2 regions of the Streptosporangium sp. NPDC023615 genome follow, and region 1 is predicted to be linked to the other one. Evidence: riboswitches for the same ligand, from Rfam matches in the RefSeq annotation. Region 1 holds a riboswitch; the other holds the start of a gene.
The links. Region 1 has a riboswitch for glycine ahead of gcvP (aminomethyl-transferring glycine dehydrogenase). Riboswitches for the same ligand answer to the same signal wherever they lie in the genome.
Positions count from the first base shown of each region.

Region 1 (11,221 bases):
CGGACGATCGTCTCCTCGTACACGCCGTGCGTGGACGGGTAGGTCACCATGATCGCGGCGAGCCGGTCACGGTGCTTGTCGATCTTCGCGACCAGGTCGCCGACGTCGACGTTGCCCTCGTCGTCGCAGGCCACCACGGCGACCCGCATGCCCGCCATGACGGCGCTGGCGGCGTTGGTGCCGTGCGCGGAGGAGGGGATGAGGCAGACGTCGCGCTCGGACTCGCCGCGCGCGGCGTGGTAGGCGCGGATGGCCAGCAGCCCGGCGAACTCGCCCTGGGAGCCGGCGTTCGGCTGGAGCGACACGGCGTCGTAGCCGGTGACCTCTGCCAGCCAGCGCTCCAGCTCGGCGATCAGCTCCAGGTAGCCCCGGGTCTGGTCGGCGGGGGCGTAGGGGTGCAGGCCGGCGAACTCCGGCCAGGTGATCGGCTCCATCTCGGTGGTCGCGTTGAGCTTCATCGTGCAGGAGCCCAGCGGGATCATCGACCGGTCGAGCGCGACGTCCTTGTCCTGGAGGCGGCGCAGGTAGCGCAGCATGGCCGTCTCGGAGCGGTGGTCGTGGAAGACCGGGTGGGTCAGGTAGTCGCCGGTGCGCGCCAGCGAGGCGGGCAGCGCGTCGTGCGCGGCGGCGTCCAGGTCCGCCGGGATGATCCCGGTGACCTCGAAGGCGGCCAGGACCTGCTCCAGGTGCAGCAGCTCGGTCCGCTCGTCGCAGGTGACGCCCACGTGGTCGTCGTCGACCAGGCGCAGGTTCACGCCGTTGTCCAGGGCGGTGGCGACGATCGCCGCGGCCCTGCCGGGCACCCGGGCGAGCACGGTGTCGAAGAAGGTGTCGTGCACCACCTCGACGCCGCCCTGGCGCAGGCCCTCGGCCAGCACCACGGCGTGCCGGTGGACGCGGCGGCCGATCCTGCGCAGGCCCTCGGGGCCGTGGTGGACGGCGTACATGCCGGCGATCACCGCCAGCAGGACCTGCGCGGTGCAGATGTTGCTGGTGGCCTTCTCGCGGCGGATGTGCTGCTCGCGGGTCTGCAGCGCGAGCCGGTAGGCCGGGCGCCCGTCGGCGTCCACGGAGACGCCGACCAGGCGGCCGGGCATCTGGCGCTGGAGGCCCTCGCGGACCGCCATGTAGGCCGCGTGGGGGCCGCCGAAGCCCAGTGGGACGCCGAAGCGCTGCGAGGAGCCGATCGCGATGTCGGCGCCGAGCTCGCCGGGGGGAGTCAGCAGGGTGAGGGCCAGCAGGTCGGCGGCGGCGACCACCTGGGCGCCGCGGGCGTGGGCGGCCTCGGCCACGGCGCGGAAGTCGTGGATCCGGCCGCTCGCGCCGGGGTACTGCACGAGCACGCCGAAGCAGTCGGGCAGCTCACCGGCCAGGTCGCTCTCGACCAGTTCGATGCCGAGCGGCTCGGCGCGGGTGCGCAGCACCGCCTTGGTCTGCGGCAGCGCGTCGGCGTCGACCACGAACACCTTCGACGGGGTGCGGCCCGCGCGCCTGGCCAGGGTCATCGCCTCGGCGGCGGCGGTGGCCTCGTCCAGCAGGGAGGCCCCGGCGACGTCCAGGGCGGTCAGGTCCGAGATCACGGTCTGGAAGTTCAGCAGGGCCTCCAGGCGGCCCTGGGAGATCTCCGGCTGGTAGGGCGTGTACGCGGTGTACCAGCCCGGGTTCTCCAGGAGGTTGCGGCGGATGACGGCGGGGGTGACCGTGTCGTGGTAGCCCAGGCCGATCATGGAGGTGAGCACGGTGTTGCGCCCGGCCAGGACGCGCAGCTCGGCCAGGGCCTCGGTCTCGGAGGCCGCCGGGGGCAGGTTCAGCCGCTCGGCCGAGCGGATCGCCTCGGGCACGGCCACCGCGATCATGTCGGCGACGGAGGCGAACCCGACCGCCTCCAGCATGCGGGCCTGCTGGTCGTCGTCGGGCCCGATGTGGCGGGTGGCGAACGGCGGGGGCGCGAGCTCGCCGAGCGGGGACAGATCGGTCATGGAAAGCCTCCCAGACGGGGTGGAGACCGGCGCCGGGCGCGGGCGTGCGGCCGGAGTCTCCCCCTCTGTCATCACGGCTGCCGCCGCGACCTGAGAGCTTCACCTGCCCGGGGACGGGAGGCTTGCACCGTCGGTGAGTCACGCCTGGCAGGCGCGCCTGCTTTCCAGAGTTGCCTCGTCCGTGCGGTACAGGGTGCCTGAGAGATTCCGGGGAGGTTGCTCCTTCGGCGCCCCGGCCGTGCCGGGGTCTCTCCCGCACAGGGTCAATGGCGAGTCCGAGTTTACCCGGTTCGTCGCGCTCTGCGGCGCCGGGCCAGTTCATCGGCCTGATGATCGCCTAAAGGGCCGGCGCCCGACTCCGCGCGTTCGCCGGGAAGATCCGCGAGGGAGCCCTCCACCTCCTGCCAGACCCGTCCGAGCGCTATGCCGAAGACCCCCTGGCCGCCCTGGAGGAGGTCGATGACCTCGTCGGGCGAGGTGCACTCGTAGACGCTCACCCCGTCGCTCATCAGGGTGATCCCCGCGAGGTCGTTGACACCCCGGTCGCGCAGGTGCTGCACGGCGATGCGGATCTGCTGGAGGGAGACGCCGGTGTCGAGGAGGCGCTTGACGACCTTGAGGACCAGGATGTCGCGGAAGCCGTACAGCCGCTGGGAGCCCGAGCCGTGCGCGGCCCGCACGGTGGGCTCGACCAGGCCGGTGCGCGCCCAGTAGTCGAGTTGCCGGTAGGTGATCCCGGCCGCGGAACAGGCCGTCGGGCCCCGGTAGCCGAGATCGGCGGGTGTGTTCACCGGTTCCCCGTCGAACAGCAGACCCTCTTCACCCGCGCGCTGACGTGCCGACTGGCGCCGTTCCGGGTCATCCTGATCGGCGTTTCTACCCTCGCCGCTGCTGACCGCCACGCGGACCTCCGGCTTTCTCTCATCCCACGGCCTGATCTGGGGGTTTACGCACGGCCGTGGGGTTCACTTGCACCGTAGGACTGGGGCCAAGTCCAGTCAACGACCCCACCCGGCGCGTCGTGAAGCGTAAATGCACCGAAATTCCTACCCCGCGCGGCCGAAGTCCTCCGGCGTGATCGTGTCAAGGAACTCCCTGAACTTCTCCACCTCGTCCTCCTGGTCGTCGGGAATGATCACTCCCGCCTCCCGGACGACCTCCTCGCTCGCGAAGATACGTGCGCCGGTGCGCAGTGCCAGGGCGATCGAGTCGGAGGGACGCGCGCTCACCTCGACCCCGTTGGAGAAGACCAGGTCGGCGAAGAAGATCCCGTCGCGCAGGGCGACGATGTTGACCGTGTTCAGCCGGACCCCGAGGCCGTCGAGCACGTCCCGGAACAGGTCATGGGTCAGCGGCCGAGGCGGTGGCTCCTCGGCCTGGGCCATGGCGATCGCCGTGGCCTCGGTCATGCCGATCCAGATGGGCAGGTAACGCTCCCCCTGCGCCTCCTTCAACAAGACGATCGGCTGGTTGGAGGGCATCTCGACTCGAACGCCCACGACCTCCATCTGCAACACGGGCTGCTCCGCTTCGCTGGATTCCGACCGGTTTGTTCAACGTAACACTCGTGGGGGTACGAGTGCCTGGTCAGGTTCTCACCGGCCCAGTGCCCCACGAACGCCCGAACGCAGGAGTGAGGCGTGCAATTCCAGTAACAGGCCGGAGATCTCCCTGGCCGTCTCGTCGGCCTGGTCGATCGCACCAGGCCCGCGGCGGCGCAGCAGGGGCGCCACGGCCTGCTCCACCAGCCCGGCCTCACGTTCCGCGGCGGCCCTGACGGCCCGCAGGTGGCGGGCGCGCAGGCCGAAGGCGGCCAGGGCGCCGACGCTGCGGGCCACGGCGAGCGCCTCGGCGTCGTAGTAGCGGGCCACGGCTGCCAGCAGCCCGTAGTCCTCCAGCTCGGCGAGGGTGTCCTCGTCGAGCTCGGCGGCGCGCAGCAGCTCGTCACGGGTGAGGCGGACCTCTCCGGGCCCCTCGCCGGGGACGGCCCGCGGCGGGGCCGGGGGGCGCTCCTCGCGGTCGGCGGCCTCCAGCCGGTCCTTGATCACCCGCAGCGGCAGGTAGCGGTCCCGCTGCTCGCTGAGGATGTAGCGGAGCCGCTCGACGTCGGCGTAGGTGAACTTGCGGTACCCGGAGGGACTGCGCTCCGGTTCGATCAGCCCCTCGCCCTCCAGGAAGCGAATCTTGGAGATGCTGACATCGGGGAACTCGCCCTGCAGGAGGGCGAGCACCTCCCCGATGCTCATGTGCGCACGAGCGGCCTGCGAGCTCATCATCCTCCAGCGGCGCCGCGGGTGAGGAAGACGAGGCGGAACTTGCCGATCTGCACCTCGTCGCCGCCGTAGAGCGGGACCTCCTCGATGCGCTCCCGGTTCACGTACGTGCCGTTCAGGCTACCGACGTCACGGACGGTGAAGACCCCGCCGCCGCGCCGGTAGAACTCCACGTGGCGGCGCGAGACCGTGATGTCGTCGAGGAAGATGTCGCTCTCGGGATGGCGGCCCACGGTGGTGAGGTCGCTGTCGAGCAGGAACCGGCTGCCGGCGTTGGGGCCGCGCATCGCCACCAGCAACGCGCTGCCGGGAGGCAACTGCTCCACGGCCTGCCGTTCGGCGAGAAGCGTCTCCCCGGTCTCCGCCTCGTAGGCCTCGATCCCGGAGAGGGAGATCGTCGACGTGCTGTCTCCGGGTGTGTCGGACCTGGTAAGCGGCGACCCGCATCGGGAACAGAAACGGGCATCCTCAGGGTTGGCATGACCGCACTGCGTGCAGTAGACGCTCGGCATCGATCGGCTCGGCCTCCTACCGCGAAGACGCGGCAACGGTGCTCAGTGATGCGCGCCTCGCTTCTTCGCTTCTCAAGGGATTTCTCAGACTGCGAATGCCGCAACATACAGTGATGAGACGCGAAGGTCAAGGTTGACGCTGAACCGCGGGTACGGTCGGTGACAAAGTTACAGCGGGGTACGTCCCCGGTCCATGGTGCCGCGCTGTGTTTGTCGCATTCGCTCGGTCCATTACGCCCGACAAAGTCCTCAATGCGCTTCATATCCTTTTTTAGGGTTTCCGGGAGGGAGACCGGCTCGCGGGAGGACGAGCCCCGGGGAGACCCGCCCCCGGGGAGACCGGCCCCCGGGAGGGCCTGCCGTGGGATCACCCCTGAGGAGTCCGGTCCGCACGGGGGCCGGCTCCCGGGGAGACCGCCGTGCCGGGGGTCGTCAGCCCCCGGCGGCCTCCTCCACCACCCGCGCCCAGCGTTCGATCATGGCCTGCGCGGAGTCGACGTCGAAGCCCTCGGCCCACAGGTGGGTGACCGCCTCGGTCGGGTCGGGCAGCACCAGGGCCCAGCCGCCGTCCTCGGCGACCACCCGCACCCCGTCGGTGGTGTCGATCAGGTGGTGCTCGGCGGCCTCGATGACCGATCGCATCACCGCCCCCTTGGCCGCCCACGGGGTCGGCACGGTACGGCGCAGCAACCTGGCCTGGGGGATCCTGGCGTCGATCTGGCTGAGCGACAGGCGGGTCCTGGCCACCAGGCCCAGCAGGCGCAGGAACACCGCCAGGCCGTCCACGGTGGGGCCGAACTCCGGGACGATGAAGCCGCCGCGCCCGTCCGCGGCGAAGATCATCTCAGGCCCCCTGGCGGCGGCGGTGAGCGCGTCGATGGCGGTGGCGGTCCACTCGGCCTGGACCCCGTGGAACCTGCAGACCTGTTCGGCCACCCGGGTGGTGGTGACCGGCAGCGCCACCCGGCCGCCGCGCCGCTCGGCCGCGACCAGGTCGAGCACCACCAGCAGGGCGCGCTCCTCGCTGATGAGCTGGCCCATCTCGTCCACCAGCGCCACCCGCTCCCCCACCGGGTCGAAGCGCACCCCGAAGGCCGCCCGGGAGGAGCTGACCAGCTCCGACAGGCGCTGCAGGTCGCGGCGGCGCTCGGCGAGGGTCTCGGTGGGCGAGGCGTCGTCCAGGCGGTTGTTGACGGTCAGCACGTCCACCCCGACCCGGCCCAGAAGGCTGGGCAGCACCAGCGAGGAGGTTCCTCCGGCGCAGTCGACCACGACCTTCATGTCGGCGTCGCGGACCCCGCTGATGTCCACCAGGCGCAGCAGCTCGTGCGTGTAGTCCTCCACCGACCTGGCCGGGAAGCTCAGCTCGGCGATCTCGCCGGGGAAGGCGCGGCGGAACTCCTGGCGGGAGAAGACCCGGTCCAGCTTGCGCTGGGCCGGCGGGGACAGGTCCGCGCCGTTCTCGTCCATGAACACGATGTCGACGCTCTGCGGGTCCCCCGGGGTGGTGCGCAGCGCGATGCCGCCGACCGCCTTCTCCCTGGCGGTGTGGAAGCGGGCCACCGGCAGCGGGGACGCCTCCAGGTCGAGCACGTTGATCGCGCTGGCGTTCAGGGCGCTGATCACCGCCCGCTTCAGCGCCCGCGCGGCGCGGGAGGAGTCGCGGGAGGTGATGACCGAGGCGCCCTTCTTGAGCGTGGTGGCGTAGGCGCTGGCCAGCCGTACGCACAGCTCGGGGGTGATCTCCACGTTGACCAGCCCGGAGACCCCGCGCGGGCCGAACAGGTTGCGCTGGGCGCGCGGCTCCCAGATGACGCTGTTGTTGATCACCGCCCCGGCCTCGATCGTCTTGAACGGGTAGATCTTGACGCCGGAGGAGATGTACGCCTCGGCCTCGATGATGCACTCGTCGCCGACGACGGCGCCCTCCTCGACCCGGGCCGCGGTCATCAGGTCGGTGTTCTTGCCGATCACGCAGCCGCGCAGGTGGGCGCTGGGCCCGACGTAGACGTTGTCGTGGACGACCGCGCGGTGCAGGAAGGCCCCCTCCCGCACCACCGCGTTGCTGCCCAGCACGGTGTACTCGCGCAGCTCGGCCCCGGCCTCGACCTTGGCGTAGTCGCCGACGTAGAGCGGGCCCTTCAGGACGGCGTCGGCGTCCACCGAGGCGCCCTCGGCGACCCAGACGCCCGGCGAGACCTCGAAGGCGTCGATGTCGACCTTGACCCGCCCCGACAGGACGTCCGCCTGGGCCTTGAGGTAGCTCTCGTGGGTGCCGACGTCCTCCCAGTAGCCCTCGGCCACGTAGCCGTAGAGCGGGGCCCCGCGCTCCAGCAGCCGGGGGAAGACGTCGCCCGACCAGTCCACCGGCTCCCCGGCCGCGATCTCGTCCAGGACCTCGGGCTCCATCACGTAGATGCCGGTGTTGGCGGTGTCGGAGAAGACCTGGCCCCAGGTGGGCTTCTCCAGGAAGCGCTCGACCCGGCCCTGGTCGTCGACGATGACGATGCCGAACTCCAGCGGGTTGGGGACGCGCTTGAGCCCGATCGTGACCATCGCGCCGTTCTCGCGGTGGAAGCGGATCATGTCGGTCAGGTCGATGTCGGTGAGCGCGTCGCCGGAGATGACCAGGAAACGGTCGTCGCGGAGCCGGTCGGCGGCGTTCTTGACGCTGCCGGCGGTGCCCAGCGGTATGTCCTCGGTGGCGTAGTACAGGCTCATGCCGAGCTCGTCGCCGTCACCGAAGTAGTTGCGGACCAGGGCGGCCAGGAACTGCACGGTGACCACGGTCTCGGTGAAGCCGTGCCGCTTCAGCAGGCGCAGCACGTGCTCCATGATCGGCCGGTTGATCACGGGCAATAGGGGCTTCGGCTGGTTGGCGGTCATCGGCCGGAGCCGTGTCCCCTCCCCGCCCGCCATGACGACGGCCTTCACAGATCACCTCTTAAGGCGTTTGGCCTCGCGTGCCAGCTGACGCACCTGTACCCAATACAGCACGCCCGACCACCAGTACAGGCCGGTGCCCCAGATCGCCAGCGACCAGCCGACGATCCCGGCGAACGTGGCGTACCAGAGGTCGTGGTAGGCGAGGAACAACAGGGGAAAGGCATAGAGAAGGTTGGCGGTCGCGGCCTTGCCGAGGAAGTGCACGGGCAACGCCGGGCCGTACCCGAGGCGGCGCAGGATGAGCGGGATGCCGAGCAGCATCACGTCACGCAGCGGGATGGCCAGGGCCAGCCACCAGGGAATGATCTCGCGCATGGCGAGGCCGAACAGGGTGGCCAGGATGTAGAGCCGGTCGGCCAGCGGGTCGAGCAACCGCCCGAGCCTGCTGGTCTGGTTCCAGGCGCGGGCGATCTTGCCGTCCAGCCAGTCGGAGAAGCCCGCGAGCATCAGCAGCGCGACGGCCCAGCCGTCGGCCTTCGGGCCGAGCACCAGCCAGAGGAAAACGGGCACGCCCAGGAGCCTGGCCAGGCTCAACGCGTTGGGAACCGTCCAGATACGATCTTCGGCTCCCGATGCCTCCGGATTCACCGGCACTCTCCCTCCCCCGCACCTGATGCCGACCCTACCCGTGCCGGGCCCGCGCGGCCGTACGGCCCACCCCCGGGGAGGACCGGGCCGACGGGGGCGACATGACCGAAATAACCACTAGTGACGCGCCGCGTGTCCCGTCACACCCCTTAGCCTTCACACCATGACCAATGACACCGCGCTCTTCCTGAGGCAGTGGATCCGCTCGCCGGGAACCGTCGGAGCGGTGGCACCGAGTTCGCGGCGGCTCGCCGAGACGGTGACCTCGTCCGTCCCGCACCGGGGTGACCCCGTGATCGTCGAGCTCGGTCCCGGGACGGGGGCGTTCACCGCGGAGATCCAGCGCCGCCTGGGAGGGCGCGGCCATCATCTGGCCGTCGAGATCAATCCCAGCCTGGCCGACTTCCTCGCCTCCAGGAACCCGGGGGTGGACGTCGTGGTCGACGACGCGGCGCGGCTGCCGCAGCTGCTGCGGGAGCGCGGCCTGCCCGAGGCCGACGTGATCGTGAGCGGGCTCCCCTGGGCGGCGTTCTCCGAGGAGACGCAGGCCCGGCTGCTGGACGCGGTCACCGCGGCCATGGGGCCGAACACGGCCTTCACCACCTTCGCCTACAGCTTCGCCAAGCGGCTCCCCCCGGCGCGGCGCTTCCGCAGGCGGCTGACGGACACGTTCGAGGAGGTCGTCCTGGGCCGTACGGTGTGGCGGAACGTGCCCCCCGCCTTCGTCTACCACGCGCGCAGGCCCCGCCAGGCGTCCGGCTCCCCGGCCTGACGTCACGCTGGAGACCGACCGAACTTCGTTCTATCATTGCGCCCGCAACGAGAACGGAGCTGATCACGTGGACTTCACCCTTCCGGAGAGCGCCCTGGCCGTCCAGCGCGGCGTGGGCGACATCTGCGCCCGCTACGACCTGGACTACTGGCAGCGCTGCGAGAGCGAGAAGCGCTGGCCGGAGGAGGTCTGGCGGGACCTGGCGAAGGGCGGCTGGCTCGGCCTGGCCGTCCCCGAGGAGTACGGGGGCGGCGGCCAAGGCCTGCTGGAGCTGGCCGTGGCCACCGAGACCCTCTCGGCCTCCGGCTCGGCCGGGGGCTCGGCCTTCACCTACGTGCTCACCCCCGGGTTCGGCGCGCTGACCCTGGCCAGGCACGGCAGCGCGTGGCAGCGCGACGAGCTGCTGCCCCCCATGGCCGTCGGCGAGCTGGAGACCTGCTTCGCGCTGACCGAGCCGGACGCCGGGTCCAACGCCCTGGGCATCTCCACCTTCGCCCGCCGCGACGGCGCCGAGTTCGTCGTCTCGGGCCAGAAGATCTGGATCACCGGCGTGCAGCGCGCCACCTGGATGCTCCTGGTCACCCGGACCGTCCCGGCCGCCGAGGCCAGGCCCCGCAGCAACGGCCTGACCGTCCTGCTGGTGAACGTCCCCGAGGCGGTCACCGCCGGGCGGCTGTCCTTCCGGCCGATCCCGAAGATGGGGGCGAACACCACCCCGTCCAACATGGTCTTCATCGACGAGCTGCGGGTGCCGGAGCGGAACGTGGTGGGCGAGGTCGACCAGGGCGCCCGGGTGCTGTGGGACATCCTCAACCCCGAGCGCGTCCTGCTCGCCGCCTCCGGGCTCGGCGGCGCCGAGGTGGCGTTGCGGGTGGCCGTGAAGTACGCCAAGGAGCGCGAGGTCTTCGGCCGCCCGATCGGCGCCAACCAGGCCATCGCCTTCCCGCTCGCCCAGGTCAAGGCGAAGATCGAGCTGGCCAGGCTGATGCTCTACAAGGCCGCCTGGCTGTTCGACCGCGGGCTGCCCTGCGGCACCGAGGCCAACATCGCCAAGCTGACCGCCTCCCAGGCGGCCTGGGAGGCGGCCGACCACGCCTTCCAGACGCACGGCGGGATGGCCTACTCGCTGGAGTACCCGGTGGCCCGGCTGCTGGCCGACGCCCGCATCGGCAGGGTCGCCCCGGTCACCGAGGAACTGCTGCTCAACCACCTGGCCACCCAGGTGCTCGGGCTCCCCCGCAGTTTCTGACCGGTTGCCCGGCGCGGCGGATGGGAATGACCACGGTCGCCATGACCGGGCGAGCACGAAGGAGTGGCCGATGTCGGCGTACGCGAGCACGGTGGTCGACGCCCCCGCCGACGAGGTGTGGGGTTATCTGAGGGACTTCGGCAACCTGGCCGAGTGGCTGCCGGGGATCGACCTCTGCGTGATCGAGGAGGGCGGCGACTCGCGGCCGGGCACGGTACGCCGGCTGGAGGGGCTCGGCGGCGTCTACAGGGAACGCCTGCTCACCCTCGACGACGACTCGCGCTCGGCGACGTACGAGATCCTGGAGTGCCCGCTGCCGGTCCGCGACTACCGCGCGGTCTACCGGGTGTCACCGGTCACCGACAGCGGCCGGGCGTTCGTGGAGTGGTCGGCCACCTTCGCCGCCGACGACGTGGCGAAGCTGGACAAGGTCTTCGTCAGGGGCGTCTTCGAGCCCGGGCTGGCCGCCCTGCACGGGAGGTTCCGGCCCGGCGCGTGAACCCGTTCAGCCGAAGGACGGCGGGCGCTTCTCGCGCAGGGCGCGCACCCCCTCGGCGACGTCCGGGCCGGTGAAGCCGAGGAACTCCATCGCCAGCGAGGCGTCGAAGGAGGGACCGGCCATGCGGAGCCAGTTGTTGAGGGAGTACTTGGTCAGCCGGATCGCCTCGGCGGAGCCCTCGGCCAGGCGGACCGCGATCTCCAGGGCCCGCTCGTGCACCAGGTCGTCGTCGACGCAGAGGCTGACCAGTCCCATCGCCTCGGCCTGCTCGCCGGTCACCGGCTCGCAGAGCAGCAGGTGGTACTTGGCCTTGGCCATGCCGCACAGCAGCGGCCAGACGATGGCGGCGTGGTCACCGGCCGCGACCCCCAGCCGGGTGTGGCCGTCGATGACGCGCGCGCCG
Region 1 is NZ_JBFABE010000034.1:62,623-73,843, forward strand. It holds gene gcvP (aminomethyl-transferring glycine dehydrogenase) at 1-1,979, opposite strand, end outside; glycine riboswitch at 2,154-2,245, opposite strand; gene AB0G16_RS23030 (MerR family transcriptional regulator) at 2,261-2,791, opposite strand; gene AB0G16_RS23035 (bifunctional nuclease family protein) at 3,026-3,496, opposite strand; gene AB0G16_RS23040 (MerR family transcriptional regulator) at 3,575-4,225, opposite strand; gene AB0G16_RS23045 (FHA domain-containing protein) at 4,252-4,764, opposite strand; gene AB0G16_RS23050 (mannose-1-phosphate guanyltransferase) at 5,197-7,698, opposite strand; gene AB0G16_RS23055 (CDP-alcohol phosphatidyltransferase family protein) at 7,702-8,298, opposite strand; gene AB0G16_RS23060 (methyltransferase domain-containing protein) at 8,462-9,070, shown strand; gene AB0G16_RS23065 (acyl-CoA dehydrogenase family protein) at 9,138-10,319, shown strand; gene AB0G16_RS23070 (SRPBCC family protein) at 10,390-10,818, shown strand; gene AB0G16_RS23075 (enoyl-CoA hydratase/isomerase family protein) at 10,825-11,221, opposite strand, start outside.

Region 2 (11,221 bases), on a different contig from region 1:
GCGTGGACCTGGACGAGGAGACCGGCCGGGCCGCCGCGTCCGAGGTCGGCGGGCTGTTCGTCAGGGCCGACGTGACCGTCGAGGACGACGTGGACCGGGCGTTCCGGACGGCGTTCGACACCTACGGCAGCGTGGACGTCGCGTTCAACAACGCGGGCATCTCGCCGCCGGAGGACGACTCGATCCTGGAGACCGGCATCGACGCCTGGCGCTGGGTCCAGGAGGTCAACCTCACCTCGGTCTACCTGTGCTGCAAGCACGCCATCCCGTACATGCGGCGCCAGGGCAAGGGCTCGATCGTCAACACCGCCTCGTTCGTGGCCGTGATGGGCTCGGCGACCAGCCAGATCTCCTACACCGCCTCCAAGGGCGGGGTGCTGGCCATGTCGCGCGAGCTGGGCGTGCAGTTCGCCCGCGAGGGCATCCGGGTCAACGCGCTCTGCCCGGGGCCGGTGAACACGCCGCTGCTGCGGGAGCTGTTCGCCAAGGACCCCGAGCGGGCCCAGCGCCGCCTGGTGCACGTCCCGCTGGGGCGTTTCGCCGAGGCGTCGGAGATCGCCGCCGCGGTGGCGTTCCTCGCCTCGGACGACGCCAGCTTCATCACCGGCTCGGAGTTCCTGGTGGACGGCGGCATCTCCGGCGCGTACGTCACCCCGCTGTAGGGGAGTCCCGGCCGGCCCGGAGCCACCGGGCCCGGCCCCGTGAGAGCAAGGCAAGGCGAGAGATCATGTCCCGTCCCGTCATCGGCATCACCTGTTACGTCGAGCCCGCCCGGTTCACCGTGTGGGAGGCGACGGCGGCGCTGCTGCCCTACGACTACGTCGACCACGTGGCCCGCGCGGGCGGGCAGCCGGTGATCCTGCCCCCGGCCGGCGACCCCGCGCCGCTGGTCGAGCGCCTGGACGGGCTGATCCTGGCCGGTGGCGGGGACGTCGGCCCGGAGCGGTACGGGCAGGAGCCGCACGCGAGGACCGGCTACGTCCGGCCGTTCCGCGACGAGGCCGAGCTGGGACTGGTCCGCGCGGCGCTGGAACGGGACCTGCCCTTCCTCGGCGTCTGCCGGGGCATGCAGATCCTGAACGTCGCCCTGGGCGGCACCCTGCACCAGCACCTGCCCGACGTGGTCGGCCACTCCGGGCACGCCCCGGCCCCGGGGAGTCACGGCAGGATGCCCGTGCGCCTGGCCCCCGGCGGCCGGACCTCGAAGATCTTCGGGGCCGGGACCGTGGACGTGGCCCACTACCACCACCAGGCCCTGGACCGGCCGGGCGAGGGCCTGACCGTGACCGCCCACGCCGAGGACGGCACGATCGAGGCCGTGGAGCTGGACGACCACCCCTTCGCCGTCGCCGTCCAGTGGCACCCCGAGGCCGACGACGAGTCGGCCCTGTTCGAGGCCCTGGTCCGGCACGCCGCCCCCTGACCGGTCCTTTCGCCGGACCGGCCCACGGCCCCCTGACCGGCCCGGTCCGGCGCCTCGGACCGGGGAGGGCACCGGGCCCGGCGCGACGGGGGATTCCGCTTCGCCGGTGCGGGCGGTTAGGGTGGCGGTGACACCGATGAATCCCGTGCGGGAGAGCGTCCTGACATCCAGACCAGGACCCCTGAAGGAGCAAGCCCTCCCCGCGAACCTCTCAAGGCAAAGGACCGTGCGGGTAGGTGCTCTCTGGAAAGCAGGCCCCGCGGCCTCGCCGAAGGTGAAAGTCCGGTAAAACCCGGGTGAAACTCTCAGGCACCCATGACAGAGGGGGAGGATGATCTCATCTGTCCCCTGCCTGAGGTGTGCACATGTCCCGATCTACGCCGTTGCGCGGCGTGCACGAGGCTCTCGGCGCGACGCTGACCGACTTCGCGGGCTGGCTGATGCCGCTCCGCTACGGCAGCGAGTCCGCCGAGCACAACGCGGTCCGCCGGGCGGCCGGCCTGTTCGACCTCTCCCACATGGGTGAGATCTTCGTGACCGGGCCGCAGGCCGCCGAGGCGCTCGACCACGCGCTGGTCGGTCACCTGTCCGCGCTGGAGCCCGGCCGCGCCCGCTACACGATGATCGTCGACACCGAGGGCGGTGTGCTGGACGACCTGATCGTCTACCGGCTGGCCCCCACCGAGTTCATGGTCGTCGCCAACGCCTCCAACTCCCCGCGCGTCGCCGCCGAACTGATCGACCGCGCCAAGGGCTTCGACGCGACGGCCGAGGACCGCTCCGAGCGCTACGCGCTGATCGCGGTCCAGGGCCCGCGCTCGGCGGAGATCCTGGCCGGCCTCACCGACGCCGACCTCGACGGGCTCAAGTACTACGCGGGCCTGCCGGCCGTCGTCGCGGGCCACGAGGCCCTCGTCGCCCGTACCGGATACACCGGCGAGGATGGGTTCGAGCTGTTCGTCGCGTCCGAGGACGCCGAGGCGCTCTGGTGCGCCCTCAGCGAGGCGGGCGCGCCGCACGGGCTCATCCCCGCCGGCCTGTCCGCGCGCGACACCCTCCGGCTGGAGGCGGGCATGCCGCTCTACGGCAACGAGCTCTCGGCGGGGCTGACCCCGTTCGACGCCGGGCTGGGCCGTGTGGTGAGGTTTGACAAGCCGGGCGACTTCGTCGGCCGGGCCGCCCTCGAACCCCTCAGGGACGTCCCGCCGGGCCGCCGCCTGGTCGGCCTGGTCTCGAACGGCCGCCGGGTGCCCCGGCGCGGGTATCCGGTGGTGGTCGCCGCCGACGGCGCGGTCGTCGGGGAGGTCACCAGCGGAGCGCCCTCGCAGTCGCTGGGCAGGCCGATCGCCATGGCCTACGTGGACAACGGCCTGGCGTCGGGACTGGCCGTCGACATCCGGGGCAGCCGCGAACCGGTCGAGGTCGTCGCACTGCCTTTCTACAGGAGGACACAATGAGCAGCATTCCCGAGGACCTGCACTACACCAAGGAACACGAGTGGGTCTCCGGAGTGGATGACGGCCTGACCCTCACCGTGGGGATCACCGCCTACGCCGCCGAGGCGCTGGGGGACGTGGTCTACGTGCAGATCCTCCCCGAGGTCGGCAGCACGGTCACCGCCGGCGACACCGTCGGCGAGGTGGAGTCGACCAAGTCGGTGAGCGACATCTTCGCCCCGGTCGGCGGTGAGATCGTGGAGGTCAACCAGGCCGTCGTGGACGACCCCTCGCTGGTCAACGGTGACTCCTACGGGGAGGGATGGCTGTTCCGCATCCGCCTGGAGGGCTCCGCCGACGACCTGCTGTCGCCGGAGGAGTACGCCGCGCTCACCTCGGGTGAGTCCTGAGCCTCCGGCTCACCGGTACCCGGGCCACGCGCGTCCCCGGGCGCGCGTGGCCGCCCCCGCTGGAAGGACTCAGATGACGATCAGCGTCTTCGATCTCTTCAAGGTCGGGATCGGCCCGTCCAGCTCGCACACGGGCGGCCCGATGGCCGCGGCCCACAGGTTCGCCCGCGGCCTGCACCGCGACGGGCTCCTGGAGAAGACCGCCCGGGTGAGCGCCGTCCTGTACGGCTCGCTCGGGCTGACCGGCAAGGGACACGGCAGCGACAAGGCCGTGCTGCTCGGCCTGGCCGGCGAGAAACCCGAGCTGGTCGACGTCGACACGGTCGACGAGCGGCTGGCCGCCATGCGCGAGTCCGGCACCGTCCCGCTCCACGGCTCCCGCGAGATCCCCTTCGTCATCGGCGAGGACCTCGTCTTCGAACGCAAGATCTCGCTGCCCGGCCATCCGAACGGCATGCGCTTCACCGCCCTGTCGGAGTCCGGCGAGACGCTCCGCGAGCGGGTCTACTATTCGGTGGGCGGCGGCTTCGTGGTGGACGAGAACGCCACCGGCGCCGACCGGATCAAGGCCGACGACACGGTCGTGCCGTACCCGTTCGGCACGGCCGCCGAGCTGCTCGCCCAGTGCGCCGAGACCGGGCTGTCGATCTCCGGGCTGATGCTGGAGAACGAGCAGGCCTTCGGCCGCACCGAGGCCGAGATCCGCGAGCGGCTGCTCGGGCTGTGGCGGGTCATGACCGAGTGCGTGAACCGGGGCGTCGGCAAGGAGGGCGTGCTGCCAGGCGGCCTGAAGGTGCGCCGCCGCGCCCACCAGCTCCACCGGCAGCTGCGGAGCGAGACGCAGGAGAAGGACTCGCTGCAGACCATGGACTGGGTCTCGCTGTTCGCGCTGGCCGTCAACGAGGAGAACGCCGCGGGCGGCCGGATCGTCACCGCCCCCACCAACGGGGCGGCCGGCATCATCCCGGCGGTCCTCACCTACTACGACCGCTTCACGCCCGACGCCGACGACGAGGGCGTGATCCGCTTCCTGCTGACCGCGGGGGCGATCGGCGTGCTGTTCAAGGAGAACGCCTCGATCTCCGGCGCCGAGGTCGGCTGCCAGGGCGAGGTCGGCTCGGCCTGCTCGATGGCCGCCGCCGGGCTCACCGAGGTGATGGGCGGCACCCCCGAGCAGGTGGAGAACGCCGCCGAGATCGGCATCGAGCACAACCTGGGGCTGACCTGCGACCCGATCGGCGGGCTGGTGCAGATCCCGTGCATCGAGCGCAACGCGCTGGCCTCGATCAAGGCGATCGCCGCGGCCCGGATGGCGCTGCGCGGCGACGGCCGCCACTTCGTCTCGCTGGACAAGGCCATCAAGACGATGCGCGACACCGGCCGCGACATGCTCGACAAGTACAAGGAGACCAGCCGCGGCGGGCTCGCGGTGAACGTCATCGAATGCTGAACGAGGGCTGAGCGGGGCCGCCGCGACGCGGTCCCGTCCGCTCCTTATGTCCCGATCGACACCAAATCTCGCATCCCATGGGGGAGCCCGCGGTGCCGCGCCTATGCTGGGTGACCTCATCCGCGGGACGATGGAGGTCGTGGTGGTGACGGGAACGCACGCGGTGAGACCCTCCCGCCGTTCCGGTCCGGCCACCCCCTCGCGGGGCCGGCGGGTGCTGCGTCTCCTGGCCTCGCACTGGGTCTTCGCGCTCGCCCTGCTGGCCGGGGGCGGGGTGCGCGCGCTGGCCGTGCTCGGCTACCGCCCGGCCCTGTGGTTCTGGGCCGACTCCTTCGTCTACCTGAACGCCGGGCTCGCCCCGCGCCCCCTGGAGTCCCGTCCGGCGGGGTACGCGCTGTTCCTGTGGGTCCTCAAGCCGCTCTCCAGCGTCCAGGCCGTGGTCGTCGTCCAGCACCTCCTGGGGCTGGCCGTGGCCGTCTGCGTCTACCTGCTGCTGCGCAGGCTGGGCGGGCTCCCGGGGTGGGGCGCGACGCTGGCCGCGCTGCCGGCGCTGCTGGACGTCCACCAGGTCCAGCTCGAGCACCTCGTCATGGCCGACCTGCTCTTCCAGTTCCTGGTGGTGGTGGCGGTCACGACGCTGCTGTGGCGGCGGCGCCCCGCGACGTGGGTCGCGGCGCTGGCCGGCGCGCTGCTGGCGGCGGCGACCGTCACCCGGACCGTCGGGCTGCCGCTGATCGCCGTCGTGGTGGTCTGCCTGCTGCTCCGCCGCGCCGGGTGGCGGGCGGTCGTCGCGGCCACGCTGACCGCCGTGGTCGGCCTGGGCGGGTACGTGGCCTGGTTCGCGTCCGAGCACGGCACCTACGGGCTGACCCGGGGGAACGCGTTCCTGTGGGCGCGGACGATGACCTTCGCCGACTGCGCCGTCATCCGGCCGCCCGGCCCGGAGGCGGCCCTGTGCCCGGCCGAGCCGCGGGAGGCGCGCAAGGCGCCGCCGCTCTACATCTGGGACGGCGACTCGCCGCTGAACAAGGTCAAGGGGAGCTGGGCCGAGCGCGACGCCCTCGCCGGGGCCTTCGCCACCCGGGCCATCACGGCCCAGCCGCTGGACTTCCTGCGGACCGGCCTGGCGGACGTGGCGCACGTCTTCGACTGGACGCGGCGCGTCTACCCGGCCCCCGGGCCGCAGAGCGCCTACGTCTTCCCCGACACCGCCCGGCCCTTCCCCACCGGGACCGCCTCGGCGGGCAGGACCGCCGAGGAGCTCACCGTCGCCTACCAGGGCGTCTCGGGGGCGCCCGTGCTGGTCGAGCCGTACGCGGGGCTGCTGCGCGGCTACCAGGAGTACGGCTACGTCCGGGGGCCCTACCTCGCGGTGATCTGCCTGGTCGGGCTGGTCGGCGTGCTGAGGCGGCTGCGGCGCCTCGGCGGCGTGGTGCTGCTGCCGTGGGCGGCCGGGGCCGTGCTGCTGGTGCTGCCGCCGTTCATCGCGGCCTTCGACCACCGCTACGTCGTGCCCGCCCTGCCGCTGCTCTGCCTGGCCGCCGGACTCGCCTTCGGTTCCCGGCGGCGCGAGGAGCGGCGCGAGGAGCACGCCCCCGGCGAGCCGGGTCCCGGGCCGGACGGTCCGCACGACGGTCCCGGGGCGCCTCCCGGGGACGGCCCGGAAGGCGGTCCCGGCACGGATCCGGGAACCGGCGACCGGGCGCCGTACGGCGAGGCGGAGGAGCACCGGTGGGCGTCCGGGCGGCCGGTGTACGCGAGCCCCGTCCACGAGCGGGCGTACGGCGAGGGCAGGGCCGGCGGGGACGCGGGCGGGGTCGCGGAGCGCCCGCCGGGGGCGTACGGCGGGGCGGCCGGGGTGCCGCTCTTCGGCAGGCAGGCCCACCGCGACTCCTACGGGACGGCCTACGGCGGGTCAGTGACGCCGGACGTGCAGCCGGACCAGCACGCCGAGTTCTACCTCCCCGAGCGCCCGTCGGACCTTCCCCACCGCGTCCCGGTTGAGTCGCGCCACCAGCTTGCCGACATCGGTCCCCGGGGCGCAGCACACGGTGACGCGCAGCCGCTCGTCCCGTACATGCCTGACCCCGACCCGGGTGAGCCCTTCGACTTCTTTAAGGGCAACACCGAGCACGGCCGTCCCCGTCCCGGCCCGCCTGCCGCACCGTCCCCACCCCAGGGCGTGTAGCAGCCACCGCACCGCCAGGACCGACAGCACCGTCAGCGTCACCGCGACGAGCCATCCCTGCCAGGGGTGCCCGGCCAGCCATCCGGGGAGGCCGTGGCGCACGAGCCGGGCGTCCGGGCGGTGGCCGGGCAGGTCGCCGCGTCCCCGCAGGAAGGCGTACAGCCCGGCGCAGCCGAGCACCGCGCCGGTGACGGCCAGCCCGATCCGGTTTCCCGTGTACGGCCTCATCGGCTGCTCCGCCTGCACAGCCGCACCGTGACGTCGCCGCCGTACATCGAGCCCAGGCCCGCCAGGCGGTCGCCCACCGCGGCGCCCACCCGGCGCAGGACCGGCCCGGTCCGCTCGGCGTCGGTGAAGACCGTGACCTCGACGACCCGTGAGGCGAGGCGGACCCGCGCCTGGTTCACCTCCTCCACCGACTCGGCGGCCTCCCGCAGCGTGCGGCGGAGCCCGGACCGCGTGATGCCGATCACCAGGTGCGGGTCGCCCGGTTCCAGCGGGACCAGCCGCGGGCGTCCCGGCACGACGGCGAGGGCGAGCATCGTCGCTCCCGCCACCATGGCGAGCGCCGCGACGGCGAAGACGGCGGGATCGGACCATCTCCACGCGCCCACCCCCTCGACGAGCAGGCGGTAGGGTTCGCGCGCGACCGGCGACCCCATCAGCAGGCCGACCGTCGTCGAGGCCGACAGCGACAGGAGGGCGGCCACCACCAGGGCCGCCGGGACGCCCGCCGGGGTCCTGCCCGGCCGCAGCAGCCGCAGCGACCTGCGGCGTACCTCCTGGAACTGCTCGCCCGCGGCCTTGCCCGCCGAGCCGCTCCCCGAGCCGCCGCCCCCCGAGCCGCCACCGCTTCCCGAGCCCGCCAGGATGTCCTGGAGAGTAGTCGTCATTCGTTCACATGTACGCGCCCCATAGGTCCCGGGCGGGGGATCACCCGCCCACTTGCCCGATCCTGTGCCCTCCCCGGCGGGAGAATTGATCACCCCGGCAGTAATGTGAACATTACTCATATTCGTTGCGGCCGGGTTATCCTGCGGACATGGACGACCGTCAGCGCTACGACCGGGTCACCGCCCACCTCGATCCCCCCTTCGCCGTCGTCGACCTGCCCGCCCTGCGCGCCAACGCGGCGGCGATGGTACGGCGGGCGGCGGGCAAGCCGATCAGGGTCGCCAGCAAGTCCGTCCGTTCCCGGGCCGTGCTGGAGCGGATCCTCGCCATGGACGGCTACGCCGGGATCATGGCCTTCACCCTTCCCGAGGCCCTCTGGCTGGTCTCCACCGGGATGCGGGACGTCCTGGTCGCCTACCCCACCGTGGACCGCGCCGCGCTCGCCGAGCTGGCCGCCGGCCCGCGCGCCGCCCAGGAGATCACCGTCATGGTGGACCGGGCCGAGCAGCTCGACCTCGTCGAGGCCGCCGTCTCCGGGGTCCGCGACCGCCAGGAGATCCGGGTCTGCCTGGACGTCGACGCGGGCTACCTCGCCCTCGGCGGCCGGTTCCGGGCCGGCGTGCGCCGCTCCCCCGTCCGCGACATCGGCCAGGCCGTCGACCTGGCCACCGAGATCGCGAAACGGCCGGGCTTCCGCCTGGTGGGCGTGATGGCGTACGAGGCGCAGATCGCCGGCGTCGGCGACGACCTGCCCGGCAGGCCCGCCCGCACCCGGGCCGTCCGCTGGATGCAGGCCCGCTCACAGCGCGAGCTGATCATCCGGAGGGGCCGGATCGTCCAGGCCGTACGCCAGATCACCGACCTGGAGTTCGTCAACGGCGGCGGCACCGGCAGCATCGAGAAGACCACCCGTGAGCGCGCCGTCACCGAGATCACCGCGGGCTCCGGTTTCTTCCATCCCCGCCTGTTCGACTTCTACCGGAACTTCACCGGCAGGCCCGCCGCGCTGTTCGCGCTGCCGGTGGTGCGCCGTCCCGCCCCGGGCGTGGTCACGGTCCTCGGCGGCGGCTACACCGCCTCCGGCCCTCCCGGCGAGGACCGCCTGCCCCAGCCCTACCTGCCGTGCGGATTGCGCTACGACCCGGACGAGGGGGCCGGGGAGGTCCAGACCCCCCTGATCGGGCAGGCCGCCGAGGACCTGCGCCCCGGCGACCGGGTCTGGTTCCGGCACGCCAAGGCCGGTGAGCTCTGCGAGCGTTTCACCAGCCTGCACCTGATCGAGGAGGACGGGGTCGTGGACGAGGTCCCCACCTACCGCGGCGAGGGGCACGCCTTCCTCTGACCCCGCCGGTCCTTCCGGTGGCCCTCGTCACCGGGTGACGCCCGCCGACCGCGGCGCCCGTCACCGGTCATGCCCCGTCACCGTCACCGGCCGGGTCCCGTCACCGGCCGGGTCGCGTCACCGGTGAGGGCCACCGCCGGTCGAGCCCGTCACCGGTTGCGCCGCCTCCACAGCATGACGATCGCGCCGAGCGCCAGCACCGCGCCCACCCCGATCAGGACCGGCGCCAGGTCCGGCCGGTCCTCCTCCCACAGGTCGTCCGGCTCACCGGCGACCCGCACCGGCCTCGGCCCGGCCGCACCGCCGACCAGGTCGCCGACCTGCGCGACCAGATGCTCCGCGTTCGCCCTGACCTTCGCCACACCACGCTCCGCGACCCGCTTGGGGCTCACCCGGTCCGCGATGGCGTCCACCGTCTGGGCCAACTCCGCGCGCGTGCGCTCGATCTGCCGTTCCAACTCCGCGGGATCGGTGTCCGCCATGGCTATCCTCCCCTACACCTCGACGTCGATCAGTCTGTCAGGTCCGGTCCACCCTCGGCACTTCGGGCAGGCCGGTAAGTTGACCCGGGAACCCTTCCTCGGAGGAACACCATGAAACTCGAGCCGGGCGACGCCGCCCCGGACTTCACGCTTCCCGCCGCCGACGGCACCACCGTGTCGCTGGAGGCCCACCGCGGCAGGCGCGTCATCCTCTACTTCTACCCCGCCGCGATGACCCCGGGCTGCACCAAGCAGGCCTGCGACTTCCGCGACAGCCTCGACTCCCTGACCTCGGCCGGGGTCGCCGTCCTCGGCGTCTCCAAGGACACCCCGGCCAAGCTCGCGAAGTTCGCCGAGCACGACGCCCTGACCTTCCCGCTCCTGTCGGACCCCGACCTGGAGGTCCACAGGGCCTACGACGTCTACGGCGAGAAGACCATGTACGGGAGGACCACCATGGGGGTCATCCGCTCCACCTTCGTCATCGACGCCGACGGCAAGGTCGAGAAGGCCCTCTACAACGTGAAGGCGACCGGGCACGTGGCCCGCCTCCGCCGCGAACTCGGCCTCGACTGACCCTGCCCGCGCCGCCCGCGCCGCCCGCGCCGTTCACGCCATTCGAGTCGTTCGAGTCGTCCCGATTGTTCGGGTCATGTGCCACGACGTGAGCGGGCCCCGGGAATGGCCCCACCCGCCGCACGGTCCCGGGGCACGCCGCCAAATACGCGTACGCCCTTGAAACAAACGGGAAACGGCCGGGAATGCTCTGGAACGCGCCCTCGGGGGCCGCGGCCGGCGTCCCCGGCCACACCCGGTTTCGCCCGGCGGCCCGCACCCCCGCCGAACTCCGCCCAGTTCAGAGGCACCCTGATCACAATAGGGATGCCGTACGGCCGCACGGGATGTAGGATCGAGCACGTTCGGCGGGGCCGGAAATCGGGGCCGAACACCCGTCACGTCAATGGCGACCGGCTCGACAAAAGAAAAGAAACTCCCGCTCCCTCCGCCCGGACCGTCGTTCACGGCGGGGAAATTCGCGGGAAGATCCAGGGGCCGTAGTCCAACGGCAGAGACACACGGTTTAGGTCCGTGCCAGTTCGGGTTCGAATCCCGACGGCCCTACAGAGAAATCCCGGCGGCCCCGCAGACAATCGTCGCCGCCTCACCGGCACGAGGCCGGACCCCACGCCTCGACACCGCCGCACCCCTGCCGTTCGGCCTCGCGTTCTCGGTGGAACGGCGCGACAGCGCAGAACCCCGGATGAGGGATCGTTCCTCGGGCGCCCGCGGGAGTTTCCCTCGCGGGGCGAGAAAACGAAAGGTCACGCGGCCCGTTCTTCGCGACCGCGTGACCTGTCGTCGTTGTGACTGATCACCACAAACTGCTCCCTTTACCCACCCCGGAGGGTGCTCCCGGAAACAAGAGTGCCCCACGGGCCGTAAGGCCCGCGTAAGCGGTGACGGATGTGCGACCTGGGTCGTACACGCGGTTCCCCCCTCAGGGGGAAGGGTTCTGATCTGGTCGTACGTATCGTGGTGGTGTGTTCGGCAGACTACGCGCCTGGAGCGGGCGCCATCCCCGGGTCATCGACGCCC
Region 2 is NZ_JBFABE010000001.1:169,741-180,961, reverse strand. It holds gene AB0G16_RS00795 (3-oxoacyl-ACP reductase) at 1-662, shown strand, start outside; gene AB0G16_RS00790 (gamma-glutamyl-gamma-aminobutyrate hydrolase family protein) at 728-1,423, shown strand; glycine riboswitch at 1,562-1,660, shown strand; glycine riboswitch at 1,661-1,755, shown strand; gene gcvT (glycine cleavage system aminomethyltransferase GcvT) at 1,789-2,880, shown strand; gene gcvH (glycine cleavage system protein GcvH) at 2,877-3,269, shown strand; gene AB0G16_RS00775 (L-serine ammonia-lyase) at 3,343-4,719, shown strand; gene AB0G16_RS00770 (hypothetical protein) at 4,823-6,907, shown strand; gene AB0G16_RS00765 (DUF6286 domain-containing protein) at 7,132-7,800, opposite strand; gene AB0G16_RS00760 (amino acid deaminase/aldolase) at 7,950-9,143, shown strand; gene AB0G16_RS00755 (DUF3618 domain-containing protein) at 9,293-9,625, opposite strand; gene bcp (thioredoxin-dependent thiol peroxidase) at 9,737-10,201, shown strand; tRNA gene AB0G16_RS00745 (tRNA-Leu) at 10,675-10,747, shown strand; gene AB0G16_RS00740 (sensor histidine kinase) at 11,167-11,221, shown strand, end outside.
Region 2: linked by a shared signal. The riboswitch ahead of gcvT (glycine cleavage system aminomethyltransferase GcvT) and the one ahead of gcvP (aminomethyl-transferring glycine dehydrogenase) in region 1 are both predicted to bind glycine.